DNA from 2 places in the Micromonospora sp. H33 genome. Region 2 is predicted to be linked to the other one. Evidence: predicted binding sites of a transcription regulator. Region 2 holds the regulator's gene; the other holds the start of a gene.
The links. Region 2 encodes HspR, which represses chaperone genes until heat shock. Its sites were predicted from a motif close to TTGAGTNNNNNNNACTCAA; they were not measured.
Positions count from the first base shown of each region.

Region 1: a site for HspR is predicted at 4,756-4,774, ahead of lon (endopeptidase La). Genes of this name have one in related genera too.

Region 1 covers NZ_JBQHDE010000010.1:157,819-173,193, reverse strand. Annotated here, with positions in the region: gene ACTMS0_RS21495 (hypothetical protein) at 1-384, shown strand, start outside; gene ACTMS0_RS21490 (DEAD/DEAH box helicase) at 486-2,231, shown strand; gene lon (endopeptidase La) at 2,393-4,732, opposite strand; gene ACTMS0_RS21480 (LuxR C-terminal-related transcriptional regulator) at 4,907-5,161, shown strand; gene ACTMS0_RS21475 (histone-like nucleoid-structuring protein Lsr2) at 5,312-5,656, shown strand; gene ACTMS0_RS21470 (MFS transporter) at 5,860-7,110, shown strand; gene ACTMS0_RS21465 (hypothetical protein) at 7,163-8,449, opposite strand; gene ACTMS0_RS21460 (hypothetical protein) at 8,773-9,711, opposite strand; gene ACTMS0_RS21455 (helical backbone metal receptor) at 9,865-10,596, shown strand; gene ACTMS0_RS21450 (TerC family protein) at 10,577-11,551, opposite strand; gene ACTMS0_RS21445 (FKBP-type peptidyl-prolyl cis-trans isomerase) at 11,859-12,236, shown strand; gene ACTMS0_RS21440 (STAS domain-containing protein) at 12,280-12,642, opposite strand; gene ACTMS0_RS21435 (SMP-30/gluconolactonase/LRE family protein) at 12,906-13,925, shown strand; gene ACTMS0_RS21430 (Ig-like domain-containing protein) at 14,019-15,275, opposite strand.
Region 2 covers NZ_JBQHDE010000001.1:861,114-876,488, reverse strand. Annotated here, with positions in the region: gene dnaK (molecular chaperone DnaK) at 1-91, shown strand, start outside; gene grpE (nucleotide exchange factor GrpE) at 139-897, shown strand; gene dnaJ (molecular chaperone DnaJ) at 981-2,156, shown strand; gene ACTMS0_RS04190 (heat shock protein transcriptional repressor HspR) at 2,205-2,645, shown strand; gene ACTMS0_RS04185 (hypothetical protein) at 2,804-3,001, shown strand; gene ACTMS0_RS04180 (hypothetical protein) at 3,160-3,591, opposite strand; gene ACTMS0_RS04175 (cation:proton antiporter) at 3,774-4,979, opposite strand; gene ACTMS0_RS04170 (cation:proton antiporter regulatory subunit) at 4,985-5,485, opposite strand; gene ACTMS0_RS04165 (hypothetical protein) at 5,503-6,624, shown strand; gene ACTMS0_RS04160 (DUF559 domain-containing protein) at 6,737-7,702, shown strand; gene ACTMS0_RS04155 (winged helix-turn-helix domain-containing protein) at 7,759-8,007, opposite strand; gene ACTMS0_RS04150 (hypothetical protein) at 8,342-8,593, shown strand; gene ACTMS0_RS04145 (hypothetical protein) at 8,637-9,164, opposite strand; gene ACTMS0_RS04140 (CGNR zinc finger domain-containing protein) at 9,253-9,885, shown strand; gene ACTMS0_RS04135 (hypothetical protein) at 10,056-11,144, shown strand; gene clpB (ATP-dependent chaperone ClpB) at 11,231-13,822, shown strand; gene ACTMS0_RS04125 (hypothetical protein) at 13,945-14,325, shown strand; gene ACTMS0_RS04120 (hypothetical protein) at 14,395-15,249, shown strand.

The DNA.
Region 1 (15,375 bases), on a different contig from region 2:
GCGCACCGCTGGCCCACGTGCCTGGCGCTGCTCATGACCGTCGACAACTGGACCTCGCCTGCCCTGCTCCCCGCCTGGACGCTGCTGGTCCTGCCGGCCGGCTACCTCGTGATCGGCACCGTCCGCCGGCAGTGGGCCGTGCCGGGCGCGCTCCGGCTCCAGCTCGTCGGGCTGGTGGCCTGGTCGGCGCTCACCGTGGCCGCCGCGACCGTCGGCGGCGACACCGCGTACTGGCTGGTGGCGATCGGCTGGCTGGCCCACGCCGGGTGGGACCTGGTCCACCACCGCACCGGCCGGGTCGTCCCGCGCGGCTACGCCGAGTGGTGCGGCGTCCTCGACGCCGCCGTCGGGATCACGATCATCCTGGCGCTGGTCACTCGGTGACCCGGTCCGGGGGCCCGCCGGCACGGACGGCGGGACTCCCGGACCGGGGTGTTCCGGTGGTCGCCGCGACGGGCACGCGGGGGTGATGAAAAGCTTGACCCATGAGTTCCACGCCCGAACCGCTCGCGCCCCCCACCGACCCGCCCGCCTTCGCCGACCTCGGCCTGCGGCCCGAGCTGCTGGCCGCGCTGGCGGCGCTCGGCTACGAGGAGCCCACCCCCATTCAGCGGGAGGCGATCCCTCCCCTGTTGGCCGGGCGGGACCTGCTCGGGCAGGCGGCGACCGGCACGGGAAAGACGGCGGCGTTCGCGCTGCCGCTGCTGCAACGGATGCCGGACGACCGCCCCGGCGACCCGGTGGCGTTGGTGCTGGTGCCCACGCGGGAGCTGGCGGTGCAGGTCTCCGAGGCGTTCCACCGGTACGGCAAGGACCTCGGCACCCGGGTGCTGCCGATCTACGGCGGCCAGCCGATCGGCCGGCAGCTGCGCGCCCTGGACGCCGGTGTGGACGTCGTGGTGGCCACCCCCGGCCGCGCGCTGGACCACATCGCCCGCGGCACCCTGCGCCTGGGCCACCTCACCACCGTGGTGCTGGACGAGGCCGACGAGATGCTGGACATGGGCTTCGCCGAGGACATCGAGGCGATCCTGGAGCACGCGCCGGAGCAGCGGCAGACGGTGCTGTTCTCGGCCACCATGCCCAGCCGCATCGACGGAATGGCCCGCACGCACCTGACCGACCCGGTGCGCATCCTCATCGCCCGCGAGCAGCCGGTGGCCGGCGAGGCACCCCGGGTGCGGCAGAGCGCGTACCTGGTGGCCCGGGCGCACAAGCCGGCTGCCCTGGGCCGGGTGCTGGACGTGGAGTCCCCCACCGCGGCGATCGTCTTCTGTCGCAGCCGGGAGGAGGTGGACCGGCTCACCGAGACGATGAACGGCCGCGGGTACCGGGCCGAGGCGCTGCACGGCGGGATGAGCCAGGAACAGCGTGACCGGGTGATGGGCCGGCTGCGTGGCGGCACCGCCGACCTGCTCGTGGCCACCGACGTGGCGGCCCGCGGTCTGGACGTGGAGCAGCTCAGCCACGTCGTCAACTACGACGTGCCGTCGGCGCCCGAGTCGTACGTGCACCGGATCGGCCGGGTGGGCCGCGCCGGGCGGGAGGGGGTGGCGATCACCCTCGCCGAGCCCCGCGAGCACCGGATGCTCAAGACGATCGAGCGGGTCACCGGTCAGCGGATCACCGTCGACAAGATCCCCACGGTAGCGGACCTGCGGAACCGCCGGCTGGAGCTGACCCAGGCGGCGCTCCGGGAGAGCCTGCTGGAGGACGACCTCGAACCGTTCCGGGCGATCGTCGAGTCGTTGAGCGACGAGTTCGACCTGATGGAGGTGGCGCTCGCCGCGGTCAGCCTGGCCCACGAGACCACGCTGCCGGGCACCATGGACGAGGATCAGGAGATCCCGCAGGTGGCGGTCCGCGCACCCCGCGAGGGGCGTCCGGGGTACGAGGGCCGGGGCGAGCGCCGGACGGGACGCCCCCGGGGCGCGGGCACGGCGCAGGTCTTCATCGGGCTGGGCCGGCGGGCCGGTGTCCGGCCGCAGGACCTGGTGGGTGCGATCACCGGCGAGACCGGGGTGAGCGGGCGGGACATCGGCTCGATCGAGATCGCCGACCGGTTCTCGCTGGTGGAGGTGCCGGTCGGGCTGGCCGACGAGGTCATCGCCGGCCTGCGCGGCAGCACGATCAAGGGCCGCAAGGCCACCGTACGCCGAGACCGCGACGCCGACGGCGGCGGCGACCGGCGCTACGAGGACCGCCGCGACCGCGGCTGGGAACGCCGCTGAGCAGAGGAAGGGCCCCTTCTTAACGCCTCCGGTAGCGGAGGGGCCCCTTGTTAACGCCACCCGACGGGCAACGCGGGTGGCACCGCCACGGACGGTTCGCGCCCGTTAGGAAGGGCCCCTTGTACAACGCCAGGCGTTAACAAGGGGCCCTTCCTTACACCTCAGGCGGCGGTGAGTGCCGTCGGACCGTCCAGCGCCTCCGTGTCGAGGTCGGCCGGGCGCAGCGCCAGGGCGAGCACGTCGGCGACGTCGGCGAGGGTGTGGACGGTCAGCGCCCTGCGTACCTCGGTCGGCAGGTCGTCGAGGTCCGGCTCGTTGCGCTTCGGGATGATCACCTCGGTCAGTCCCGCCCGGTGGGCGGCGAGCAGCTTCTGCTTGACGCCGCCGATGGGCAGCACCCGGCCGGAGAGGGTCACCTCGCCGGTCATCCCGAACTCGGGGCGTACCGGCCGGCCGCTCGCCAGGGACGCGAGGGCGGTGACCATGGTGATGCCGGCGCTCGGGCCGTCCTTCGGCACCGCGCCCGCCGGGACGTGCAGGTGGATCCGCCGTCCGGCGAGGGCGTTCGGGTCCAGCCCGAGCCGCCGCCCGTTCGACCGCAGGTACGACAGGGCGATGTGCGCGGACTCCTTCATCACGTCGCCGAGCTGGCCGGTCAGGGTCAGCCCCGGCTCGCCCTCCATGCTGGTCGCCTCGATGAAGAGGACGTCGCCGCCGGCGCCGGTGACCGCCAGGCCGGTGGCCACGCCGGGCACCGCCGTGCGCTCCGCCGACTCCGGCGTGTGCTTCGGCCGGCCCAGATAGCGGGCCAGGTTGTCGGTGTCCACCCGTACCGGCGCGGGATCGGTCGCCAGCGCGACCGCCACCTTGCGCAGGATCTTCGCCAGTGCGCGTTCGAGCTGCCGGACGCCCGCCTCCCGGGTGTACTCGCCGGCGATCCGGGCCAGGGCCTCGTCGGCGACCGTCACCTCGTCGGCGGTGAGCCCGGCCCGCTCCCGCTGCCGGGGCAGCAGGTGGTCCCGGGCGATGGCCACCTTCTCGTCCTCGGTGTAGCCGTCCAGGGTCACCAGTTCCATCCGGTCCAGCAGCGGGCCGGGGATGGTCTCCACCACGTTGGCGGTGGCCAGGAAGAGCACGTCGGACAGGTCGAGGTCGACCTCCAGGTAGTGGTCCCGGAAGGTGTGGTTCTGCGCCGGGTCGAGCACCTCCAGCAGGGCGGCGGCCGGGTCGCCGGAGTAGCCGACGGCCAGCTTGTCCACCTCGTCGAGCAGCACGACCGGGTTCATCGAGCCGGCCTCGCGCAGCGCGCGGACGATCCGGCCGGGCAGCGCGCCGACGTAGGTGCGCCGGTGGCCGCGGATCTCCGCCTCGTCGCGTACACCGCCGAGGGAGACCCGGACGAAGTTCCGGCCGAGCGCCCGGGCGACGGACTCGCCGAGGCTGGTCTTGCCGACGCCGGGCGGGCCGGCGAGGGCGAGCACCGCGCCGGAGCCGCGGCCGCCGACCACGCCGAGGTTGCGCTCCGCGCGTCGGTTGCGCACCGCGAGGTACTCCAGGATGCGGTCCTTCACGTCGGCCAGACCGGCGTGGTCGGCGTCGAGCACCGCGCGGGCCGCCGCCAGGTCGGTGTTGTCCTCGGTACGGGTGTTCCACGGCATCTCGAGGACGGTGTCGAGCCAGGTGCGGATCCAGCCGGCCTCCGGGGAGGCGTCGCTGGCGCGTTCCAGCTTGCCGACCTCCCGGAGCGCCGCCTCGCGGACCTTCTCCGGCAGGTCGGCGGCCTCGACGCGCGCCCGGTAGTCGGCGGAGCCGTCCGGTTCGTCCTCGCCGAGTTCCTTGCGGATCGCGGCGAGCTGCTGGCGGAGGAGGAACTCGCGCTGGGACTTCTCCAGCCCTTCGCGCACGTCGGTGCTGATCTGCTCGGCGACCTCCTGCTCGGCGAGGTGGTCCTTCACCCAGCCGACGAGCAGCTCCAGCCGGGCGGTGACGTCCGGCGCGGCGAGCAGTTCGGTCTTCTGGGCGAGGCTGAGCCAGGAGACGTAGCCGGCCGAGTCGGCCAGCTCGGACAGGTCGGTCATGCGCTCGATCGCGTCGATGACCTGCCAGGCGCCGCGTTGCTGGAGCACCGAGGTCATCAGGGCCCGGTACTCGCGGGCGAGTTCCCGGGCGCGGCCGGCGGGAGCGGGCTCGGTCAGGTCGGCCGCCTCGACCCAGAGTGCGGCACCGGGCCCGGGGACGCCGGAGCCGATGCGGGCGCGGGCGAGGCCACGGACGACGGCGGCCGGTTCACCGCTGGGCAGCCGGCCGACCTTCTCGATGGTGGCGACGACGCCGACGGGGCCGTACTCGCCGTCGATGCGGGGCACCGCGAGCAGCCTGCGGTCGCCGGTGGCGCGGGCCGCGTCGACGGCGGCCTGGGTGGTCGGGTCGAGAGTCACCGGGATGACCATGCCGGGCAGCAGTACGGCGTCGGTCAGGGGAAGGACCGGGAGAGTTGCCATCGAATACCTGCTATCGCATTGAGTTGAGCGTGTTCAACTCAAGTAACAAACCGTTCCCCTTGTTCCGGTGTGTGACCCAGACCACGTCGAGCCGCGATGGACCGGCGAGTCGCCAGCAGCTCCCGCAGGGGCCCGCTCCCGCCGCCGACCGCCACGGCGAGCGGGATCGCCAGCGTGGTCAGCACCAGGGCGGCGACCGTCGGGCCGGGCAGTCCCGCCAGCAGGGCGACGACGGCGAGGGCCGCGGACGAGCGGAACCTGCTGCGTGCGATCGCCGCCGGAGACAGCACCCTCGAGATCGCCGACCGGCTGCACGTCTCCGGGCGCACCGTCAAGCGGATGACCGCCGCCCTGCTGCGCAAATTGCGCGTCTCCAGCCGGGCCGAGGCCGCCGCTCTGGCGGGCCACGCCGGCCTGCTCGCGCAGTGACCGAGCGGCACTTTTCGACCGGCCGCACGTCGATTTCGGCGAGGGATTACCCGACCCGCCGAAATGAGGAGGACGCGTTTTCTTGCGGATATGCGACGGGATGCGTCAAACTTTGACCACACCCCGCCCCCACACAGGGAGTAATCGGCGATGGCCAGAAAAGTAATCACGGTTCTGACCGACGATCTCGACGGCGGAAAGGCCGATCGGACCGTCGAGTTCAGCTTGGACGGCGTGGCGTACACGATCGACGTGTCCGACGAGAACGCGGGCGTCCTGCGCAAGGCGCTGGACCCGTACATCAGCGCCGGTCGGCGGATCGGCCGCGGCGGCGTCGACACGTCGCGGGCGCCCCGACGGGGAGCCGGAACCGGCGCCGGAATGGACCGCGAGCAGAACCGCGCGATCCGGGAATGGGCCGCCAAGAACGGCTACAAGATTTCCGAGCGGGGCCGGATCCCGGTCGAGGTCGTCGAGGCCTACAAGAACCGCTGAGCCAAGAGCGGGCCTGCCCGCGCGGGGTCGTGCCGGATAACGGCGCGGCCCCGCCGGCATTTGCGGCTCGCACCATTCCCTCCGGCCGGGATCGTGACCAGCACCACCCGCGCCGGCGGGTGATCCCGTCCTGTCGTACCTCTGGGTTGTAATGAGCGCCAGGCTGTGCAGCCATTACGGGGACGACCGGACGGGGGCGGCGGATGAGGCACTGGTGGACGCAGACGGCGGGCGGGCTTCCCCGGACCTTCTGGCACCTCTGGACGGCCACGCTGATCAACCGGCTGGGCAGCTTCGTCGCCATCTACCTCGGCGTCTACCTCGTCTCGGTCCGGGACTTCAGCCCCGCGTACGCGGGCATGGTGATCGGGCTGCACGGCGCCGGCAGCGCCGCCGGGGGCGTGGTGGGTGGACTCGTGGCGGACCGGTGGGGGCGCCGGCCCGCGATGCTGGGCGGTAACGTCTCGGCCGCGGCCACCGCGCTGTCGCTGGGCCTGGCCGGGCATCCCGTCGCCATCGCCGCCCTGACCCTGCTGCTCGGGATGTGTCTCGGTGTCGCCCGGCCCGCCTTCACCGCCACGATCATCGACGTGGTCGGTGAGCGGGACCGGCTGCGGGCGCTCACGCTGAACTACTGGGCCATCAACATCGGCTTTTCGGTCGCCGCGACGGTCGCCGGGCTGCTGGTCCGCGTGGACCCACTGCTGCTGTTCGTGATCAATGCCACCGTGCTGCTGGGCACCGCCGCGCTGATCGGTCTCCGGGTTCCCGAGTCCCGGCCCGTCCTGGCGGCCACCGGCCCGGTCGCCCCAGCCGGGACCGGCGGCCTGGGCACGGTCCTGCGGGACCGGGTCTTCCTGACGTTCACCGCGCTGACCGGCCTGGCCTGGCTCTGCATCGAGGCGAGCGTGATGCTGCCGGTCTCGTTGCAGGCCGACGGGCTGCCGGCCGCGGCGTACGGGCCGATCATCGCGGTCAACGGCCTCATGATCGTGCTCGGGCAGCTCTTCGTGCCGCGGCTGGTCGGCCGCTTCGACCGGTCGCGCACCGTCGCGGTCGCCGTCCTGGTGATCGGTGCCGGCTTCGCGCTCACCGCGCTGGCCGACAGCGTCTGGTTCTACGCGGTCACGGTGCTGGTCTGGACCCTCGGCGAGATGGCCATGACCCCGGCGAACTCGGCGCTGACCGCCGACCTCTCACCGACCGCGCAGCGTGGGCGCTACCAGGGCGTCTACTCCCTCGGGCACGCGTTCGCCACGTTCGCCGGGCCGACACTGGGCGGCCTGGTCGCCCACCGGTTCTCCGTCGACGCCCTCTGGTTGGGCCTGTTCGGGCTGGCACTCGCGGTGGCCGCCGCCAACCTGCTCGCGGCGCGGCCCCGCACGCGGCGGATCGCCGCGCTCCGGGCCGCCGCGGCGCCGACGGCCACTTCGCCGGTGACGCTCCCGGCCTGAGCACGACGCGGGGCCGCCCGGTACGCCCGGACGGCCCCGTCACCGCGGTCGGTCAGTTGTTGACCTCGATCCGCACCACGTCGAAGGCGGGGGTCTGGTTGGCCCGCTCCATCATCGGTACGCGGTGCGAACCGTCACCGGCCCAGACCGCGCACTGCGCGATGCCGGACTCCGGCATGCCGGGGACCTGGATGGTCACCTCGTCGGCCTCCCGGCCACCCCGGCTGTCCTCGGTCGCGACGAAGAACGCCGGCACCGCCTCCGGGTTCCCCGGAGCCTCGTCGGTGCTCTCCAGCATGCGGCAGGCGGTGTGGAAGTGGCCGCGCACCAGCCCGTCGCCGTTGAGCAGCGAACTCTCCACGTAGTACCCGCCCTGGCCGGCGGCGAGGAACCGGTCGCGGATCAGGTTCCGGGTGCTCACCTGGAGCGTGAACGGCTGGTTGGCCTGGACCTCCTGCGGGAAGTCCGTGATCAGCAGGGAGGGGTTGTTCGCCGCGGCACCCACCTCGCCGAAGGCCGTACTCACGCAGCGGTTGCCGTTCTGGAAACCGTCGTGCGGCTGGAGCTGGCTGTTGTCGCAGTCGTTCGCCAGAACCCCGAGCCCGGCGCCCGGCTCGTTGCCGCCGTTGTTGTTACCACCATTGTCGTTGTCGTTATCGCCGTCGTTGTTGTTGTCTCCGTCGTTGTTGTTGTCTCCGTCGTTGTTGTTGTCGCCGTCGTTGTTGTTGTCGCCGTCGTTGTTGTTTCCGTCGTTGGTGTTTCCGTCGTTGGTGTTTCCGGTCGGCGCGACCTGGCACTCGGCGAGCTGGGACAGACCGCGGGGGCGGGGACCGAACCGGTCGACGGCGATCGTGATCCGGTCCAGCGTCGCCCGTCGCTTGCCGGCCAGCGGGGCCAGGATCGAGTCGCGGATGAACGCCTCACCGCGGCGTCCCTCGGCCGCGAGCCGACGATCGGCCTCGGCGATCTGGCTCTGCAGCAGGGCGAGGTTGCGGTCCACCTCGGCGCGGGCCCGCTCGGGCACCTGCGGCAGCCGGCTGGCCACGTCCGGGCAGGCCACGGCGGAGCCACCGTTGTTCGCGGGGGCCTGGCCGTCCCGTGTCTCCTGGCACTCCTCGACCGACTGCTGGCCGTCACCCCAGTGGTTACGCACCCAGCGACCGTTCTGCCAGGTACGGGTCGTGCCGGTCCCGCTCGGCGCGGTGGCACCCGGGCTGGGCTCCACGCAGGCGGCGGCAGCGGGCCGGGTCCGGTTCGACCGCCGGTCCTCGGCCGACGAGATCTGGGTCACGGCGACGATGCCACCGAAGACCGCGAGCGTGCCGACCACAGCCAGCACCCGCTTGCTCCGCGCGTTACCGGATGACCGGCGCGCCCGTGTGGACCTGCGCATCGAATTGCTCTCCTTCTCGATCCGGTAGTTGATTCGAGACCTCGGCGGACCGACGGAATTGAGGTGGCACGGCCCGGCGTCTACCGGAGGGCCGTAACCGGTGGCACGTCGATAACCGACGATGCCCTTTCCGCACCGTCTTCCACGTCTGGTGACGCGGTCGGGGAGATCCTGTCCATTCCCGCATGGATACGGAACGGCCCCGGCGATGGTTCAACCGGGGCGAGGGAAATTTCCGGCGGGTTTCGAGGGGCGCGCGGAGACGCCGATCAGTCGACGCAGAGGTGGTCGAACGCGAAGCCGTCGACCAGTTCGGCACGGCGCACGGCCAGCCCACGGATCGCGGCCCGCAGCTCGTCCCGCGACGTCAGGGGCGGCTCGGCACTGTCCAGTGTGCGCAGCCGCTCACCGACCGCCAGCGTGGCGAGGTCCTCGGCGAACCGCACCGGGTCGACCCCGCAGGTGAACCGGTGCTCCGCCACCGTGACCCGCTCCACCAGCACGGCGCCGGGGCGTACCTCCACCCAGCTCCAGCCCTCGGCCGGGCCGCCGGACCACCGTACGTGCAGTCCGCGCACGATCGGGTCGGACAGCCGCCGCGCCACGTACGCCTCGACGGCCGCGGCGCGGGTGAGCGCGCCGAGGTCGTTGACCGGCCCGGTCCGCCCGTCCGGGAGCCGCCCGACGATGTCCCGGAACCCGGTGACACCCGGCTCCCCGGCCCACCGGTTGGTGTAGGCGTGCGCGTCGAGGACGTACGCCACGATCCCGGGCCCGTGGTCGGCGGGCCGCAACGTCGGCGACCCGATCCGCAGCACCGGCAGACCGACGGCGGCGGCGACCGCGTCCTTCATCCGTTCGACGCGCTGCCCCGGCGAACCGGCGGCCGGCGGCGGCCCGATCTCGACCGCGACGGTGGGCCGCCCGGTCCCGGCCGCGCAGACCACGAGGTCGTAGCTCTCCCGCAGGGCGGTGGTCCACTGGTGACCGGTCACGCCGGGCGGCCGCCGGTGCACCAGGTCACTCAGCCGGCGCGGGCCGTACGCGACCTGGCCGTCCCGGGTCAGCACCGGGGCCGGCCCGCCGTCCGCGGGCAGCGCCCGAAGCCGGCCGCCGTCCGTGCCACCGCCGCTCGTCATCGCCCCGTTCCGTTCACCGTCCCAGTCACCGCCCTGGCGGCGACCGGCCGAGTGTAGGCGGTCGATCATGTCCAGCACGTCGGCGGTACGGCCGACGCACGACGGCGGACGTCGGCCGGGCGGCCCAGCCGACGCCCGACGGCGGACGCCGGAGGCGGTCCGTTGAACCCGCCGCGGCGGACCCGGCATGATCGACGGGACCGGGAGCGGGGAGGTGGGCCGGTGCGGGTCGTGTCGCTGGTGCCGTCGCTGACCGAGGCGGTGGCGTCGACGCTGCCCGGCCTGCTCGTCGGCGCGACCGACTGGTGCACCCACCCGGCCGGGCTGGACGTCCCCCGGGTCGGCGGCACCAAGTACCCGGACCTGGACCGGATCCGTGCGCTGCGCCCCGACCTGGTCCTGCTCAACGTCGAGGAGAACCGACGGGAGGACGCCGACGCGCTGACGGCCGCCGGCGTGCCGGTGCGGGTCACCTACCCCCGCACCGTGGACGAGGCGGTCACCGAGCTGGCCGTCCTGCTGGCGGAGCTGGGCGCGCGGGCCGAACCGGACTGGCTGGTGGCGGCCCGCCGCGCCTGGGCCGCGCTGCCGCCCGACGCGGCGCCGCGTCCGGCGGTGGTGCCGGTCTGGCGTCGGCCGTGGGTGGTGCTGGGCCGTGACACGTTCGCCGGTGACGTCCTGCGCCGGCTGGGCGTGACCAACCACTACGCCGACCACCCCGAGCGGTACCCCCGGCCGCCCCTGGACGAGCTGCGCGGGCGGGCGCCGGAGCTGGTGGTGCTGCCCGACGAGCCGTACCGGTTCACCGCCACCGACGGGCCGGAGGCGTTCCCCGGGGTGCCGTGCGCCCTGGTGTCGGGTCGACACCTGACCTGGTACGGACCGTCGCTCGCCGAGGCTCCCGCCGTCCTGGCGGCCCAGTTGGCGGCGCCGCTCACCCACCCGGCGGGCTGATCCGTCCCTCGCGGGCTCGACGGCGTCCCCGCCGGGCGGCCACCATGCTCCACGCGATCGAGGTGGACAGCGCCAGCACCACCACCGCCAGGGTCAGCCAGACCGGGACCTCCCCCAGCGGGGTCTCGGCGAGGATCAGCTTCGCCCCGGCGAAGGCGAGCACGACCGCCAGCCCGTACCGCAGGTACTCGAAGTGCCGCAGCAGGCCGGCCAGGCAGAAGTAGAGGCTGCGCAGACCGAGCACGGCGAACGCGGTCGCCGTCCAGACCAGGAACGTGTCGGTGGTGATGGCGAGGATCGCCGCCACCGAGTCGACCGCGAAGACCACGTCGGTGGCCTCGATCGCGACGAGCGCGACCAGCAGCAGCGTGGCCTTGCGGCGCCCGTCGACGCGGGCCGTGAACCCGCTGCCGTGGTAGCGCGGATCGGTCGGCACCAGCCGGCGGAACAGCCGGACGACCGGGTTGCGGTCGGGGTCGACGTCCGGTTCGCCGCGTACGGCGAGCCGCCAGCCGGTCCAGACCAGGAACGCGCCGAGGGCGAGCCCGGCCCAGGCCAGGCGGTGCAGCAACTCCGCACCCGCGAAGATGAAGACGAGCCGGAACGCGAGGGCGCCGACCACCCCCCAGAACAGCACCTTGTGCTGGAACTCGTCGGGGACCCGGAAGTAGCGGAAGAGCAGCGCGAACACGAAGACGTTGTCGACCGACAGGGCCTTCTCCAGCAGATAGCCGGAGTAGTAGGCGACCGCCGGCTCGCCGCCCAGCCAGATCAGGACCACCAGGCCGAACGCGAGACCGGCGGTGATCCACACCGCCGACCAGACGATTGCCTCGCGCAACTCGATGACGTGGTTGTCCCGGTGGGAGAGCACGTCGACGGCGAGCATGACGGCGATGACCGCGCCGACCGCCGCCCAACCCCACAGCGGCACGGCGAACGTCGCCTCGTCCACCCGGCGCCCCCCGCATCCGTGACGCCTCGTCCCCGGCGCCGGTACGGGGACACGACCCGCCCCGTCCCGTACCCGGCGGGGGGACCGGACCACGTCGTCGCTCCCGAGCCTAGGCGGCCGGCCGCCCCTGCGACGGCGCTCCGCCGAACTCGGCGGCCCGCGCACCGCAGCATCCCTCGACAGCGGGCGTCACCCACCGGGTGGCGTCCGGCGCGTCGCGCGTACGCCCGGCACACATCGGCGAATCACGATCCGGCAGGATCACTGGGCGAAGGACATCACGACGGACACGGCAGGAGACTTCCGGATGAACCAGGCAGGCAAGCCCGAGGTCGGCCCGATCGAGGGCGGGCCCCCGGCCGACCTCGTCATCGAGGACATCACCGTCGGGGAGGGGCCCGAGGCGCAGGCGGGGCAGGTCGCGCGGGTCCACTACGTCGGCGTCGCCCACTCGAACGGCCGGGAGTTCGACGCGTCGTGGAACCGGGGCGAGCCGTTCGAGTTCCCCCTCGGGGGCGGGCGGGTCATCGCCGGCTGGGACCAGGGTGTCGTCGGCATGAAGGTCGGCGGCCGTCGTCGCCTGACCATCCCGCCGCACCTGGGCTACGGCGAGCGCGGCGCCGGCGGCGTCATCAAGCCGGGCGAGACCCTGGTGTTCGTCGTCGACCTGCTCGGCGTCCGCTGACCGGTGCGGGCCCCGGCACCGGCCGGGGCCCGCACGGCACGTCTCAGGCGGCGATCAGGGCGGGGCCGGCCGCCGGCGCGGGGGCGTCGTCGACGACGCGGACCACCCGGTGCAGGCCGGTCACGCGCAGGACCCGGGTGACCACCGGGTCGGGTCGCAGCAGCACCAGCTCGCCACCGCCGGCGCGCAGCCGCAGGTGGGCGGCGGCCAGGGCGCGCACCCCGGCGGCGGAGAGGACGCGGACGCCGGACAGGTCGAGCCGGACCACCGACCGGGCCGGCACGGCCCACAGCGCCGACCGCAGCGCGGCGACCGTGGCGATGTCGATCTCGCCGGTCGCTCGCACGTCCACCACCCGGGCACCCACGCTGACCTCGACGTGGAACCGGTCGTCCCGCTGTCCCATGCCGAGGAATCTAGCTCCGACCACCGACAGTTCCGTCGTGCCGCGGGACGGGATCCGGGTACGACCAGGGTCGCGCCCGCCGACCTCGGGGATCCCCCTTCCGGGCGACACCCGGAGCCGTCGCGAGGACCATCCGTCAGGTCGCCGCGCACCGCGGTGGCGGTAGGCCGGTGTCCCCTGACGCCGCGCCCTCGGCGGCTCGGGAGGGACGCCGGACGGATCCGGGGGCGACGCCGGACGGATCGGCGGGCCAGAATGAGCGGATGGTCGTCCCCCGCCCCCGCGCACCGTGGCTGATCCGTCCCGTCCGCGAACCCGCCACGGTGCCGCCGCCTCTCGACGGGCCGTGGGCGCCCACCGACCGCCGGCTCGACGGCGTCGAGCTGCTGCCCCTGCCCGACGGTGTGTCCGGCCCGGAGGACGTCGTCATCGACCCGGCGGGGCGGGTGGTCAGCGGATCGGAGGACGGGCGCATCTGGTGGTGGCCGGTCGACGCGCCGGCGGGCACCCGGCCGCAGCTGCTCGCCGAGACCGGGGGCCGGCCGCTGGGGGTGGAGGTCGACCCGCGCGACGGCAGCCTCGTGGTCTGCGACGCGTACCGGGGGCTCCTGCGGGTGACCGGGGACGGGGCGGTCCGGGACCTGGGCGGCTCCGGCGCCCGGCCGCACCTGGCCGACAACGCCGCGATCAGCCGGGACGGCACCGTCTACTTCACCGACTCGTCGAGCCGGTTCCCGGTCTCGCACTGGAAGCGCGACCTGCTGGAGCACCGCCCCAACGGGCGGGTGCTGGCGTACGACCCGGGCAGCGGGCGAACCGAGGTGGTCTGCTCGGGGCTGTACTTCCCCAACGGTGTCGCGCTGACCCCGGACGAGTCGGCGCTGATGCTGGTGGAGACAGCCACGCACCGACTGGTCCGGGTCGGCCTGCCGGACGGGACCGTCACCGTGCTCGCGGACCTGCCGGCGTACCCGGACAATGTGGCCCCGGTGGGCGACGGGACGTACTGGATCGCGCTGCCCAGCCCCCGCGTGCCGGTCGTCGAGCGGCTGCTGCCGCATCCTCGGCTGCGGCAGCTGGTGGCCGTGCTGCCGGCGGCGGTGCAGCCGAAGCCGCTGCGCTACGGCCTGGTCGCCCTGGTGGACGGTGCCGGTCAGGTGCTGCGCACCCTGCACGGTCCGAACGGGACGTACGACATGGTCACCGGCGTACGCCAGCACGGCGACCACCTATGGCTCGGCAGCCTGACCGGCGCCGGGGTGGCCCGGGTGCCCCTGGTCTGACCGTCCGCTCCGGACAGCGGGAGCGGACCACCGGACGCCCCGATGCCGCGGGGACCGGCCCGCATTCCGGGCCGGTCCCCGCGTACGTGCGGGTCAGCCGCCGCGGACGGACGGCACGGGCGCGGGAGAGCCGCCGGCGACCGCGCCGGGGTGCGGCAGCTGCATCGGGCTCGGCGCCAGACCGGCCGGCACGGGCAGGGCGCTGCCCTTGACGTACTTGTCCCAGCTCACGTTCCAGGCCGTCCAGCCGTTCCCCTCGTCCAGCTGCACCTCGGTGCCCTTGATCGTCACCAGGTCGCCGACCTGAGTGACACCCATCAGCCAGTCCGCGGCTTCGTTCGACACGTTGGTGCAGCCGTGCGAGACGTTGGTGTTGCCCTGGTCCCCCACCGACCACGGCGCCGCGTGGATGAACTCGCCGCCCCAGGTCAGCCGCTGGGCGTCCTCGACGTCGACCACGTAAGGGTCGGCCGAACCCCGGGTGTCGAACGTAGTGAACTCGTGCTTCTCCATGATCACCATCTTGCCGCTGGAGGTCGGCGTGCTCGGTTTGCCCATGCTGACCGGGATCTTCCGCGCCACCTTTCCGTCGCGGAGCACCGACATCTGCTTGGTGGCGTTGTCGATCTCCAGGGAGACCTGCTTGCCGATCTTCGAGGTGGCCTTCCGGTCGGAGTCGCCCACGTACTCCTTGCCGATCGGCAGGCCCTCGAGCCCCGCGCGGAAACTGATCGTGGTGCCGGGACGCCAGAAGTCGGGCGCCCGGTAGTAGACCTGGCTGCCGTCGGACACCCAGGACCACACCCCCGGCTGCGGCGGGTCGGTCTTCACGAACAATCGGCGCTGCACCGCCGCCCTGGCCTCTTTCGGAATGGGCGGGTCGAACGCGACGGTTACCGGCATCGCCGTTCCGTACGTCCGATTACCGGCGAAATACAACGTGCTGGTTATCGCCGGCTTGGTGGATTTCGGCATCGTGGTGAATGTCGTCTTCCGGGTGGTGGTCTTGCCGGAGTCACCGGTGGCGGTCACCTCGGCCGTGTACGTCCGGCGGGGCTTCAGCGGCGCGCTCGGCACCCAACCCGAGCCGTCCTCCCGGGGCTCCGCCGCGACCTGCCCGCCCTTGTCGTCGGTGAGCCGGACGGAGGTGACCCGACCGCCCTTCACGGACGTACCCACCTCGGCGCTGACCGGGACGTCCCGGGCCCGGTCGGCGGGCGTCACGGCCAGTTCCGGCGGGGCCGCCCGACCCTCCCCACCGGGCTTGCGGTCGGCGGTGCACCCGCCGAGGGCCAACGGTGCGGTCGCGACCGTCACCGCGAGCAGCGTCATTCGGCGCCTGAAATTCATGATGCGTCCCCCCGTTATTGCTTTCCCTCCGCCACATTCTCTCCAGCAGGGACGGTTTCGTACGCAATTTCGGCGAATCCGCGACCGCAATTGTCGACCC
Region 2 (15,375 bases):
TGCGACCGGTGGTGCGCAGGCCGGCGGTGCGCAGGCCGGTGGCCCCGACGACGTGGTCGACGCGGAGATCGTGGACGAGGACAAGAAGTGACGGTCCTCCTCGGACACGCACTCCACGCACAGGGATGAGGTAGCCGCATGACGGACAAGCCACGAGCCGCCGACCCGGACACCACCGGGTCGGCGCCGGGTGGCTCCGCGTCCGCCGCTAAGGCCGGCGAGGAGCCGCGGGTCGTCATCCGTAACAAGCGCAAGATCAGCGAGACCGCGGGGTCGGACGCGGCCGCCGCCGACGCCGGGACCGACGTCCCGGCGGAGGGGTTGGTCGAGGAGGCCGAGGTCGTGGTCGACGAGATCCAGGTCGAGGGCGGCGAGGCGGACGGCGCCAAGGCGGGCAGCCCGCCGGTGGTGGACGCGCCGGCCGAGCCGGCCGAGCCGGTCGCCGCCGCCGCGACGTCGCTCGGCGCCGAGTTGGAGGCGCTGCGCGCCGAGCTCGAGGAGCGGACGCGGGACCTCCAGCGGGTGTCGGCGGAGTACGCCAACTACCGCAAGCGGGTCGACCGGGACCGGGGGCTGGTCACCGAGCAGGCGACCGGGGCGGTGCTCGCCGCGCTGCTGCCGATCCTCGACGACCTGGACCGGGCCCGTGAGCACGGCGACCTCGTCGGGCCGTTCGGCGCGGTGGCCGAGCAGCTCACCACCGCGCTCGGCAAGTTCGGGCTGACCCCGTTCGGGGAGAAGGGCGACCCGTTCGACCCGACCGTCCACGAGGCCGTGGCGCACCAGACCTCGGCCGACGTCACCGAGCCGACCTGCGTGCAGGTGATGCGACGGGGTTACCAGATCGGCGAGCGGCTGCTGCGGCCCGCGCTGGTCGCGGTGGCCGATCCCGAGTAAGTGGCGCGACACGATGACCGGTTCGTCCCGCCCGCCCGCACCGGGCGGGCGGGACGACCGCTCGCTGGGAAGGGGGTGGACCGGTGAGTTCCAAGGACTGGATCGAGAAGGACTTCTACGCCGTCCTGGGCGTGCAGAAGGCCGCCTCCGCTGACGAGATCAAGAAGGCGTACCGGAAGCTGGCGCGCGAGTCGCACCCGGATCACAACCCTGGCGACCCCAGGGCCGAGGAGCGTTTCAAGGCCGTCTCCGAGGCGTACGCGGTCCTCGGCGACGAGGCCAAGCGCCGCGAGTACGACGAGATGCGCTCGCTGTTCGGCTCGGGCGCGTTCCGCCGCAACGCCCGGGGCGCGGGGCAGCCCGGCGGCGTGCCGTTCGACGTCTCCGACCTCTTCGGCGGCGCGGCGGGCGGCGACCGGCGCTTCGGCGGCGCCGGCTTCCAGGACCTGTTCAGTTCGATCTTCTCGGGTGGGGGCGGCGGCGCCGCGCCCCGGGGTCCGGCCCGGGGACGGGACGTCGAGGCCGAGGTCGCGCTCGACTTCAACGACGCCGTACGCGGGGTGACCCTCCCGCTGACGCTGCGCGCCCCCGGTGTGTGCGACACCTGCCAGGGCAGCGGGGCGAAGCCCGGCACCCAGCCGCGCGCCTGCCCGGTCTGCCACGGTGCCGGCGTGACCACCCGCAATCAGGGGTCGTTCAGCTTCTCCGAGCCGTGCCGCAACTGCCAGGGGGTCGGCACGATCGTCGAGGAGAAGTGCCCGGAGTGCCAGGGCACCGGCGGGGTCACCAAGACCCGGACGCTCAACGTGCGGTTCCCGGCCGGCGTGGCCGACGGTCAGCGGATCCGGCTGGCCGGGCGGGGTGAGCCCGGTGAGCGCGGCGGCCCGGCGGGCGACCTGTACGTCCACGTCAAGGTGCGCCCGGACGACCTGTTCGGGCGGTCCGGTGACGACCTCACCCTGACCGTGCCGATCACCTTCGCCGAGGCCGTGCTCGGCACCGATCTGCGGGTACCCACGCTCGACGGCGCGGTGACCCTTCGGGTGCCGCCGGGTACGCCCAGCGGGCGGGTCCTGCGCGCGCGGGGCAAGGGGGTGGTCCGCAGGGACGGTCGGGCCGGGGACCTGCTGGTCACCCTGGACGTGGCGGTCCCGGCGAAGCTGTCGGACGAGGCGCGGGCGGCGTTGGAGACCTTCGCCGCGCAGACTCCGCCGGCCGCCCGGGAACATCTCGACGCGCGGGTGCGTCGAGTGAGTTGACGCGGTGTTTCAGTGGGCCTGATGCAGTACGTGCGGAGGTGAGCGGGGATGTCGGACGGATTCGTCGGCGCGGATGACCCTGCCTACGAGGCCAAGGTGCTGATGATCTCGGTGGCGGCGCGGATGGCGGGCATGCACCCGCAGACGCTCCGCCAGTACGACCGGCTCGGCCTCGTGCAGGCCGGCCGGGCGGCCGGGGGCGGTCGCCGGTACAGCGTCCGGGACGTGGTGCTGCTGCGCGAGGTGCAGCGGCTCAGTCAGGACGACGGCATCAACCTGGCCGGCGTCAAGCGGATCATCGGGCTGGAGCGGCTGCTGGAGCAGGCGCAGCAGCGGGTGGCCCGGCTGGAGGCGGAGCTGGACGCCGCGTACCGCCGGATCGCCGAGCTGGAGGCGTTGGCCCGCTTCCCGGGCAGCGACCTGGTGCCCGCCAACCGCACCTCCACCGCGCTGGTGGTCTGGCGTCCCCGCCGGAACCCCGAACGCTGAGCGGTCGCGTCCGCGCGGATCGCGCCGAACGGCGGTGTCCCCTGCCCGGGACACCGCCGTTCGGCGTATCCCGGGTTTCTCCGCACCAGGTTGGGTGGCCCGTTAGCCTCGAATCAGGTTCAACCAACTCAATCCGGACTCCGATGGCAGGGGGAGCCATGGCGGAATCGGCGAAGAAGGTTGCCCAGCAGACGGTAGACCGGCTCGAGCAGGTGGCCGAGAACGTCCGGAAGAGATTCGACAAGGTCACCGAGGGGACGTTCCGCGACAAGATCAAAGAGGGGCGGTTCGCCGACTCGGTCGATCACGGAATCGACCAGGGGCGCCGCGAGAGCCGCAGCCGGAAGGCGCGCTGACCACCGTCAGCGAGACGAACGGGCCGGGACCCACGGGGGGTCCCGGCCCGTTCGCATGCCCAACCATCGCCCCCGATGATCATGACGTTATAGCGGTCCGGCTCGGCGTGTCGCAGCTATAACTTCATGATCAATACGGGCGGTCGGAGCGGCGGCGCTCAGGCGAGGCGGCGGTTCTCCCGGACCAGGCCGCCCTCGCACCAGTCGCGGTAGACGAACAGGTCCGGACGGGCCAGCAGCACCCGGCTGTTGTGCGCCCACGTACGCATCAGCTCGTCGCCGTCCCGCTCGGCCTGCTCCACCAGCTTGCGGAAGCGGCGCTTGGGGTGGGCGCGGAAATTCGTCCGGATCCCGTCCGCGGCGTAGATGTAGAGGCAGTGCAGCGCGAAGCGGCGGGCCGGGCAGGCCGGGTCCATGGCCAGGTCGAAGAGGGTCAGCACCAGCCGGTCACCGGAGACCAGCAGGTCCCAGTCGGGCGGCATGGAGGTCAGCGGCACCGAGTCGGGGTGGTACGCCCACGCCCGCAACTCCGTCGGCGACGGGTCGACGGGGTTGGCGAAGCCGTGGAACGTCGATTCCTGCACGCTCACCGGCCAACCTTCCCGCTCTCCGGACGCGGGGCGACGCACACCCCGCGAACCCATGGCTGCTGGGGCGAAACGGTAACGCGGAGGGGCGACCAGCGGTAGACCCTCAGGGAAGCAATTCGGCAACCGTTGGCCGGGCCGGCCGGGACCGTACCGCCGAAACCGGCCGGCACGACCGAAACCCGTCAGTCGGCGACGGGCGCCGGCTGAACCCGCTGCGCCGCCGCCCGGCGCCGCAGCCAACCCTTGAACCAGCCGAAATCAGGTACCCGGGCCAACATCGGCCCGGTCACGACCGTGATCAACACGTACGCCGTGGCGAGCGCGGCCAACCGCGGCTCGACGCTCCCGGCCGCCACCGCCAGACCGGCGATGACGATGGAGAACTCCCCGCGCGGCACCAGGGCGAGGCCGGCGCGCCAGCGGCCGGGCTCGGCGATGCCGACCCGCCGGGCGGCGAGGTACCCGGTGAGCGTCTTCGTCCCCATCGTGATCACGGCCAGCGCGAGCGCCGGCAGCAGCACCGGCGGGATGTCCCGCGGGTCGGTGACCAGCCCGAAGAAGAGGAAGAACACCGCGGCGAACAGGTCGCGCAGCGGGGTCAGCAGCTCGGTGGCGTGGTGCGCGACCGGCCCGGAGAGGGCGATGCCGACCAGGAACGCGCCGACCGCAGCCGACACCTGGAGCTTCGCGGCTACACCGGCGACCAGCAGGGTCAGGCCGAGCACGCCCAGCAGGAGTGCCTCCGGGTCGCGTGCCGACATGACGTTCGAGATGACCCGGCCGTACCGGATCGCCACCATCAGCACGATCAGCACCGTGGCGACGGCGACGGCGAGCGCGATCCCGCCGCCGATCAGGCCGGTCCCGGCGAGGACGGCGGTGAGCAGCGGCAGGTACAGCGCCATCGCGAGGTCCTCGATGACCAGCACCGACAGCACCACCGGCGTCTCCCGGTTACCGAGCCGGCCCAGGTCGGCGAGCACCTTGGCGATGACGCCGGACGAGGAGACCCAGGTGATGCCGGCGAGCACGACGGCGGCCACCCAGTCCCAGCCGAGCAGCAGCGCGAAGGCGGCGCCGGGCAGCGCGTTCAGCACCCCGTCGATGAGCCCGGCCGGGGCGGCGGAGCGGAGGTTGCCGACCAACTCGCCGGCCGAGTACTCCAGGCCGAGCATGACCAGCAGCAGGATCACGCCGATCTCGGCGCCGACCGCGAAGAACTCCTCGCTGGCCTTGACCTCGAACACGCCGCCGTGCCCGACGGCCAGGCCGGCGAGGAGGTAGAGCGGGATGGGGGAGAGGCCGATCCGTCGGCTGAGCCGGCCGAGCAGGCCGAGCAGGAACAGCAGAGCGCCGACCTCGATGAGCAGTGTTGTGGTGTGGTGCATCCGCCTCAGCCGTCCGGGTCACTGTCGGCGAGAATGGCGGTCACGCCGTCGAGACCCTGCCGGGTCCCGACAACGACCACCACGTCGCCGGCCGCGAAGCGGAACGAGGGGTCCGGGGAGACGATCACCTCGCCGTGGCGCAGCACCGCCACGATCGAGGCGCCCGTGCGGGTACGCGCCTTGGTGTCACCCAGCTTCCGGCCCACGTACGAGGAGCCGGCCGGGATCGCGATCTGCTCGGTGAGCAGGCCGGCGGCCTGCTCCCGCAGACCGGACAGTTGGCCGAGCATCAGCGACGCGCCGAGGATGTCGGCCAGCGCCTCCGCCTCGTCGTCGGTCAGCGGGATGTCGGCCTGGCAGGAGTCGGGATCGTCCGGGTCGTACAGGACGAGGTCGCGACGCCCGTTCCGGTGGGTGACCACCCCCAGCCGGCGTCCGGATTCCGTCACCAGGTCGTGACGTACGCCGATCCCCGGTAGGGCAGTCTGTTCGACACGTACTCGCACCCGAGCAAGGCTACCGCGTGACGGAGGTCGTCATGATCGAGCGCCGGCTTCCCTGGCTGGCGGTGCTGGTGCCGCTCCTGGCCGCCTGCTCGGTCGGGGACATCCGCCGCGACCCGCCGCCCCGCCTCGCGCCCTCGTCCGCCGTGCCGTCCAGCGCGGCGTCGCAGCGCCCCGGGCCGCCGCCGTCCCCGGTCGCCGTCGCGGAGAACCGCCGCGTCCAGGTCGTGGTTCCCAAGGGGTACGACCGGCCGTACGTCGAGTTCGTCGACTCCTCGTACGGCTACGCCCTCTTCGCCTCCTGCGGCAATCGACCACCCGGCCGGGACTGCCCCGCACTGCTCTACGCGACGGTGGACGGTGGGGGTTCGTGGCGGAAGCTCCAGCACCCGCGACCGGTCGCCGAGGGCCAGCAGCTGTACACCGCCCCCGGCCTGCTCGTGCTGTTGAGCGAGCCGTACGGCTGGTGGACCTCCACCGACGGCGGCCGGACCTTCCGGCACACCCGCGGCGAGGCGGGGCCGGCCGAGTGGCGGGCCGCGCAGGGGCGCTTCCAGATCGTCGAGGCTGAGGGCGGCGTGGGGCGCTGGGACGGCCGCGGCCTGGACCGGCTGCCGGTGCAGCCGGAAGTGCCGGGGCTGAACACCGTCGGCGAGAGCAGAGGGTTGCTCTTCGCCGCCGGGGCGGCCGGCGGCCTTCCCTATGCGGCGGTCTCGACCGACGAGGGTCGGAGTTGGCGGACGACTGCCGTGCCGCCGCCCGACTCCGGCGACGTCGGCATCCTGCGGGTCGAGGTCGCGCCGGACGGGGAGCCGTGGCTGGTCGGCGAGCGGACGGACCGCACGGACTTCCCGGCGCTGTGGCGCTGGGCCGGCTCCTGGCAGCCCGTACGCGCCGAGGGGCATCCGGAGCAGGCGTCCCCGCCGGCACTGCTGGGCGGCGGGCGAGCGGCGGTAGTGAGCTCACGCGGGGCGGGCGTGTTGGCCGGCGGCCGTTATGCGGACGTGCCCTGGCCGGTGACCCCCGAGCACTACCTGCACATCCTCGACGACGGCACCCTGGCTGCCACCGCCCCCCACGAACTCCTGCTAGCCCGACCCCCCTTCACGGCTTGGACAAGAGTAGTACTCGAGGCGGCCTAGGTTTTTCGAGATCTTGGAAGATTTCGGCCCCTGGAGGGGCCATTTCCTTCCAAGATCTCGACGTTGTCCACAGGGGCAGCGCTGTGAGAGCTGCGCTTGGCAGGGTTCTCGTATGGGAGTCAGGGGTGGGCGGTCGCTCGCTGCGCTCGGGCGGGCATTGCCGGGTGACGACGCTGACGAGTTGAGCTGGCTGCTCTTCCACCAGGAGGACGTGCTGAGCCTCGGACAGGCGTTGCGACACCTGTCGCGCAAGGCGATCCGTCACCGGGTGGCGACCGGACGCTGGCGCCAGCCACACCGAGGGGTGTTCGTCACCCACAACGGGCCGGTCAGCGCAGCCCAACTGCGTTGGATCGCCGTGCTCGCCGCCGGGCCGGACGCGCTGCTCGGCGGGGTCACCGCCGCCCAGGCGCACGGACTGCGCCGGGTCGGTGGTCGGGCCATCCATCTGCTGCTCCCCGCCACCTGCCGGCGCGGCCCGCTCCCGCCGGGCGTGCTCGTACACCGGACGACCAGCCTCCCCGACGAGGATGTCCACGCCGTCGGGCAGCCGCGACGGACGATGCCGGCCCGGTCGATCGTTGACGCGGCGCAGTGGGCGGCGACCGACGACGAGGCTCGGGGAATCGTGGCGGCCGCCTTCCAGCAACGCCTCGTCGGCGGCGACGAGCTGCACCAGGTCGTCGCACGGCTGCCCCGGCTACGCCGCCGACGACTGATCCTGAGCACCGCGACCGACGCGGCCGGCGGCGCTCACGCCCTGAGCGAGCTCGACTTCCTCCGCCTGGTCCGCCGCGCCGGTCTCCCCGAACCCACCCGGCAGCAGGTCCGGCACGACTCGACCGGCCGGCGCCGCTACCTGGACGTGTACTTCGCACAGTGGGGAGTGCACGTCGAGATCGACGGTAGCTACCATCTTGACCCGCGCCAGGCCTGGGCGGACATGCGCCGGCAGAACGACCTCTGGGTCGAGGGTGACCGCGTGCTCCGCTTCCCCGCCTGGGTGGTGCGCACCCACCCGGAGGAGGTGCTCACCCAACTCCGCGCCGCCCTCCGCGCCGCCGGCTGGCCCGGCTAACGAGATCTTGGAAAGAAACGGCCCCTCCAGGGGCCGAAATCCTCCAAGATCTCGGGTTACGGCTCGCCGTCGCGACGTCTCGGGGCGGGACGGGGAGTGACATAGGTGCCCTTGCCCTGGTGGCCTTCGATCAGGCCCTCCGCATGGAGGATCAGCAGGGCTGACCGCACGGGCTCGGCGGAGACTCCGTAGAGGACGGTCATCTCACGCAGCGACGGCAGCTTGTCGCCGGGGGCGTATTCACCTGAGCTGATCTTGTCGCGGATGTCCTGCGCGATCCGCTGGCGGTCGGAAACTCGGGGCATGCGGCACTCCTGGTAGGCCCCAAGATCCTCCCATGATCGCGACCGATCGGCCAACACTTGGCGTGCTTAGCATGGTCACTTGTCGTGTTCGAATGCTTTGCATTGTATGTTGACCCGGACGGGCGGTCCGTGGCGGAAGTCCTGGTAGGCAACCGGCTCCTGGCGGTGCCCGTCCGTTGCCGAGGCGGGCATTCCCCGTGGCTCGTCTCGGCTGCGTACAGCCCTGTTGCCGTACTGCCAAGGGAGGCTGCGGTGGCAGGGCGGAGCGGCCCGGCCGACGGGACCTGGCCGGGCCGCTCCTTCCACTCCGCGGGCTGAGCGACGAGAGGGCGCGATGAGCGGGCGGTACGTCATCCACCTGCCGATCACGGCGTCGGACCTGGCGCGGGCCAAGATCCTGGCTCGGACGGCCGGCCGCTCGTTGGCGTTTCTCGCCTGCGTCGAAGCGGGCGGGATCACCGTGTCGACCGAGGACAACCAGGGTGTACGCCATTGGGTCTTCTGCGACCGCAGGCTCGACGGTGGCCGGCGGTGCGTGCTCCGGGCCGACCACCAGACGCCCTGCACCCCGCGCCTGCCCCGCTGACGGCACGCCGACGGACCGCCGTCGACGGACCGGTGACGAGCTATCAGTCCAGGTCCGTGCAGACGTTGTGCTCGGTGCCCGCGTCGACGCGGATCTCCCGCGTGCCGCCGCCCGGGCCGAAGTGCACCTCGTGGTAGCCGTCGAGGCGCCAGATCCCCTTCGGGTACTCGTCGGTGGCCCGGAAGCCCACGGCGACCGCGCCCAGGTAGCGGTGGGTCATGGACCCGTCGGTCGCGTACTCGATGAAGGCCGTGCCGTTCAGGTCGTGCTCGACGGTCGCGCCGGTGTCGAGGTTCGTGTACCGGACCCGGAGGTCGCCGGTGATGACCTGCTGGCGCGGGCTCCCGTCCGGGTAGGTGGCCACGGTCGCGATGCGCTCCTCGTCGACGATCGGTTCGGCGTGCACCCCGAAGGCGCACCGGTCGCCGGCGGCGACCGTGTACGGCTGCGACCGGTACGGCTCCCAGTCGAGCCCGGCCGCAACCGGCGCGGCATGGGCGGGGGTGGCGGCAGTCGCGGCGGCAACCGTGGCGGTGAGTAATCCGAGGGTGGTGGCGAGGGATCGCCGCATGCATTTCTCCTAACCAGTTATAGGCATGTGACAGGTTAGTCACAGGCAACCCTTCCTGGCTCGGCTTGTCAAGCGGCACAATCGATCGGTGCACTGGATCGAGGTTGACGGCTACCCCATGCCGAAGCTCTGGGGCGGGCACCACGCGCTGGATTTCTGCAACACGTGGTCGGGCTGGGACGCCGTCGTCCGAACGCCGTCCGGGGAGCCGGATCCGAAGCGCGAGTGGATCCCCACGTACGACCGGCTGGCGGTCTGGGCCGGCCATGCCGGCCTCCTCTCCACGAAGACGGTCGGCCGGTTGCGCGACGCCGCGAAGGGCGATCCGCGCTCCGCCGCGAGCGTGCTGCGGGCGGCGTACCGGTTCCGGAATGCGCTGTACCGGCTGCTGCGCGACCCGGCCGACGGGGCCGCGTTCGACGAGGTCGCGCGCGTGGCGCAGGCGGCCGTGCGGGCCACCGAGTTGGTCCCCGACGTCGAGGGGGGCGCGCGGCGGCAGCTCCCGGAGTCCACCGGACTCTCCTGGCCGCTGTACGCCGTCGCCCGCGCCGCCGAGGACCTGCTGACCGACGCGTCCCACCGGTCGGTCCGCGCCTGCCCCGGGACGGACTGCGGCTGGCTGTTCCTGGACGTACGGGGCCGGCGCCGCTGGTGCGACATGGCCAGCTGCGGGAACCGGGCCAAGGTGCGTGCCCACGCCGCTCGTCAGGCAGGTGAGTGACTCAGGTCACAGCGCCAAGGTTGAGCGGAATAGGCCCAACTCTGGGAATGATCATCCTCACGCGGCGTCCGGATTCCGTCACCAGGTCGTGAACGTAGGCCGATCCCCGGTAGGGCAGTCTGTTCGACACGTACTCGCACCTAGGCGAGGCCCCCTGTGCCGGAGGCCGGATGACCATGCGGCGATTCCATCCGCTGATCGCGTTGTTGCTGCTGCTGTTCTCCCTGGCGGCGTGCACGATCACCAGTCAGCCGTCACCGGAGCCGTCCTTTCCGACCGCGCCGCCCCGGATGCCGGACATCGTCGAACGCCGGGCCCCTGTCACCGTCCCGAATCGGTACGACCAGCCGTACGTGGAGTTCGGTGACCGCGACCACGGCTACGCCCTCTTCGCCTCCTGCGCTGGGAGACCTCCCGCGCCAGACTGCCCCGCGCTGCTCTTCGCCACCCTGGACGGCGGGCGGTCCTGGCGCCGGATCCCCCATCCCCGGCCATTGGCGGAGAAGCAACAGTTCCAGGTCGCGGTGAATGTGCCGGCCTTCTTCCTGGCGGGGGACGGCTGGTACCACTCCTTGGACTACGGACGCACCTTTCAGCACACACCAGGAGCGACCCCACCGTCGGTCGTACGGGCGCTGCATAGCTGGTTCCGGTTGGACGACCGGACAGGCCGCGTGATCCGGTGGGAGGCCGGGGTCTGGCGACCGCTGCCGGTGCAGCCGCCCCTGTCGCGTCCGCAAACCGTGTACGGCAGTGAAGGCCTGGTGGTGGCGGCCTCCGTCGCCAACGGCCGGCCGCTGATCGCCGTCTCGTTCGACTCGGGCCGTCACTGGCGCCGACCCCGGGTGCCGAACCCCGACGGCGAGATCGCGGCGATCCGGGTGGTGACGTCGGTCCGCTGCGACCTGTGGCTGATCGGGGACCGGCGAGATCCGGCCCGCTTCCCGGCCCTCTGGCACTATGACGGCGACTGGCGGCCTGTGCTGGTCGACCGGTATCCGGAGCCGTTCGTGTCGCTGGTGCCCTTCGGGGAGAGCCGACTGGCGGTGAGCGGCCCGGACGGCGGTGGGCTGGTCACCGACGGCGGTCACTACGTCGACAAATCGTGGCCGTTGCGAGCGGATCATCGGCTGACGCTTCTCTCCGACGGCACGTTGTTCGCGCGCGGACCGAATGACCTGCTGCTGGGCAGCGATGGAGGAGACCCGCACTGGGTGCGGGTGGTGCTGGAAAGGCGCTGGTTCCGGGCAGAGGAGTGACTCAGGTCACAGGGCTAGGGTTGAGCGGAATAGGCTCAACTCTGGTTGTGTCGCTACCAGTGGACAACGCCGATCCGGGGGAGCCCATGAACACCGAACGTCTCACCACCAAGAGCCGCGAGACCATCACCGGCGCCGTCGCGCTCGCCAACCAGCGCGGCCACGCCACCGTGGAGCCCTGGCACCTGCTGCTGTCCCTGCTGGACACCGAGGGGTCGACCGCGGCCGGCCTGCTGCGCGCCGTCGGGGCCGACCCCGCCGAGCTGCGCCGGGTCAGCCAGCGCGCGATCGACGCGCTGCCCGCCGCGCGCGGCTCCAGCATCGCCGAGCCGACCCTGGCGCGGGAGTTCGTCAACGCCATCGGCGCCGCCGAGCAGATCGCCCGGCCGCTCGGCGACGAGTACACCTCCACCGAGCACCTGCTCGCCGGCCTGGCCCGGGTGGGCGGCGCGGTGTCGACCGCGCTCAAGTCCGCCGGCGCCACCGAGGAGAACCTGGTCGCCGCGTTCCCGACCGTGCGTGGCGGCGACCGGCGGGTCACCACCGCCGACCCGGAGCAGACCTACCAGGCCCTCGCGAAGTACGGCGTGGACCTGACCGCCAGCGCGCGCGACGGCAAGATCGACCCGGTGATCGGCCGGGACGCCGAGATCCGCCGGGTGATCCAGGTGCTGTCGCGGCGTACGAAGAACAACCCCGTCCTGATCGGTGAGCCGGGCGTCGGCAAGACCGCCATCGTGGAGGGCCTGGCCCAGCGGATCGTCGCCGGTGACGTGCCGGAGTCGCTGCGGGACAAGAAGCTCGTCTCGCTCGACCTCGGCGCGATGGTGGCCGGTGCGTCGTACCGGGGGCAGTTCGAGGAGCGGCTGAAGTCCGTCCTGGAGGAGATCAAGAACTCCAACGGCCAGGTCATCACCTTCCTCGACGAGCTGCACACCGTGGTGGGCGCCGGCAAGGGCGAGGGCTCGATGGACGCCGGCAACATGCTCAAGCCGATGCTCGCCCGTGGTGAGCTGCGGATGGTCGGCGCGACGACGCTGGACGAGTACCGCGAGCACATCGAGAAGGACCCGGCCCTGGAGCGCCGCTTCCAGCCGGTGCTGGTCGGCGAGCCGAGCATCGAGGACACCATCGGCATCCTGCGTGGGCTCAAGGAGCGCTACGAGGTGCACCACGGCGTACGGATCACCGACGCCGCGCTGGTCGCCGCCGCCGCCCTGTCGGACCGCTACATCACCGACCGCTTCCTGCCGGACAAGGCGATCGACCTGGTCGACGAGTCGGCGTCCCGCCTGCGCATGGAGATCGACTCCCGGCCGGTCGAGGTGGACGAGATCGAGCGGGCGGTGCGCCGGCTCGAAATCGAGGAGATGGCGCTGGCCAAGGAGCCGGACGCCGCCTCCGCCGAGCGGCTGGAGCGGCTTCGCAAGGAGCTGGCCGACAAGCGCGAGCAGCTCACCGCCCTGTCCGAGCGCTGGCAGCTGGAGAAGAGCCACATCGCGAAGCTGTCCACCGCCAAGGAGGAGCTGGAGCGCCTGAGCGGCGAGGCCGAGCGGGCCGAGCGCGACGGCGAGCTGGAACGCGCCGCCGAGCTGCGGTACGGCCGCATCCCCGCGCTCAAGGCCGACCTGACCCGGGCCGAGGAGGAGCTGGCCCGGCTCCAGGCCGACGGCGCGATGCTCAAGGAGGAGGTCGGCGCGGACGACATCGCCGCCGTGGTCGCCTCGTGGACCGGCATCCCGGCCGGTCGCCTGCTCGAGGGCGAGACCGCCAAGCTGCTGCGGATGGAGGAGTCGCTGCGCGCCCGCGTGGTCGGCCAGTCCGAGGCCGTCGCCGCGGTCTCCGACGCGGTCCGCCGCGCCCGGGCCGGCGTCGCCGACCCGGACCGCCCGACCGGCAGCTTCCTCTTCCTCGGCCCCACCGGCGTCGGCAAGACCGAGCTGGCCAAGGCGCTCGCCGAGTTCCTCTTCGACGACGAGCGGGCCATGGTCCGCATCGACATGAGCGAGTACGGCGAGAAGCACTCCGTCGCCCGCCTGGTCGGCGCCCCGCCCGGTTACGTCGGGTACGAGGAGGGCGGCCAGCTCACCGAGGCGGTGCGCCGCCGGCCGTACTCGGTGATCCTGCTCGACGAGGTGGAGAAGGCCCACCCGGACGTCTTCGACATCCTGCTCCAGGTGCTCGACGACGGCCGGCTCACCGACGGCCAGGGTCGTACGGTGGACTTCCGCAACGCGATCCTGATCCTCACCTCCAACCTCGGGTCGTCGGTGATCAGCGACCTGACGCTGGCGGAGGAGCAGCGCCGTGAGGGCGTGCTGGCGGTGGTCCGGTCGCACTTCAAGCCGGAGTTCCTCAACCGCCTCGACGACATCGTGGTGTTCGCCGCCCTCCAGGGTGAGGACCTGCGGGCCATCGTGGACATCCAACTGGGCCGGATGCGCCGCCGGCTGGCCGACCGCCGCCTGAGCCTGGAGATCACCGACGCCGCCCGGGTGTGGCTGGCCGAGCACGGCTACGACCCGATCTACGGCGCCCGCCCGCTGCGCCGCCTGGTCCAGTCGGCCATCGGCGACCAGTTGGCCAAGGCCATCCTGTCCGGGACGATCCGCGACGGCGACACGGTCCGCGTGGACCTGTCGGACTCAAAGGACTCCCTGACCGTAACCGCCGCCTGACCCACCCCGAGTCGTGTCGATCATGAGGTTGACGGCGATGTCGATCTCCTCGACTGCCGCCAACCTCATGATCAACTTTGTGGGAGGGGTGGGGAGGGGGTGGTGGGGGTAGGAACAGGGGCGTGTTCGGGATCGGGAGGAAGAAGGGGCGGGAGGTTGCCGCCGCGTTCGAGGAGCTGCACCGCGCGGAGACCGTGGCGTTCGGGCCGGTGGGGATCGCCGGGTCGCTGCTGCCGGTGACCGAGGCGTACCGCCGGGTCGAGGCCGTGCTGGCCGACGACCCCGACGCGGTACGCGGGCAGCTCGACCGCCTGCTCGCCACCGGCTCGCCCGCCGGGCGCGTCTACGCCGCCGCACTGCTGGAGCGGCTCGACCCGGCGGCCGGACGGGCGGCCTGGGAGTGGCTGCGCGACGACCCCGCCGAGGTCGCCACGTTCACCGGCTGCGTCATGGACCGCACCGTCCTGGGGGAGTACGCCGGGGACCGCCTCGGCCAGCCGTGATCAACCGGCCGGGGCGAGCCGACCGAACGGCTCTGCCGCCGCTGGCGGCCGAGCCGTACCTTGCCAGCCATGACCGCGCCCACCGACGCCCCGGTACGCCCGCCCCGGCCGCGTACCGTGACCGTCGCCTTCTGGTTGCAGCTCACCGCCGTGCTGGTCCTGCTCGGCCTCCTGGGCCTGGTGATCGCGCAGGCGATCCAGTGGGACGGGCGCATCGACGACGCCGTGCGCGCCGTTCCCGATGCCGACCCCGATGAGGTACGCGCCGAGCGGTGGAGCAACGTCATCGGGACGCTTTTCATCGGTGTGCCGGTGCTGCTGCTCGCCGTCTGGTACGCGGCGACCGCCCGGCCGGTACACCGGGGCGGGAACACCGCCCGGATCCTGGTCTTCGTGGCCAGCGGCGCCCAGCTGCTCGTCTGCCTCGGGCAGGGCTGTCTCGGGGTTCTCTTCGTCCCGATGCTGTTCGCCGCCGGCGCTGGCGAGGAGGTGGTGTACCCCGACGAGGAGGGCATGCCGGAGGACTTCTGGGAGGAGAGCCCGTTCCTCGACGCCCTGTACGGCTCGACCGACCCGTTCGAGGCGGTGTTCTTCCCGCTGGCCATGCTCGGAGCGCTGTCGGTGTTCCTGCTGACCGTCACGGTCGTGCTGCTGCTGGCACTGCCACCGGCGCACCGCTGGTTCGTGCCCGCGAAGCCCACGCGACCCGCGCCGCCGATGCCGCCCTACCTCGGACCGGCCTACGGCTACGCCCCGCCGGGCTATGTCGCGCCGGGCTATGTCGCGCCGGGCTACCTCCCCGTACCGCCGGGGTACCTGCTCTGTCCGGACCCGTCGGTCCACCCGCAGCCACCCGGTACGCCGCCTGCCGGACCCGGGCGACCGGGCCCGGACGCGCCCGGCTCCACCACCGGCGGTGGCTGACCGGGAACGGCGTCGAGTGCGGACACCTGAGGCCGCAGGAAACCGTCGGTAGCCGGTCGATCACCGAGCTGGGAGAGGTTTCCCCAGGTGCGCGAGGTTGTTACCGTCTCCGCCGACGTACCTGGG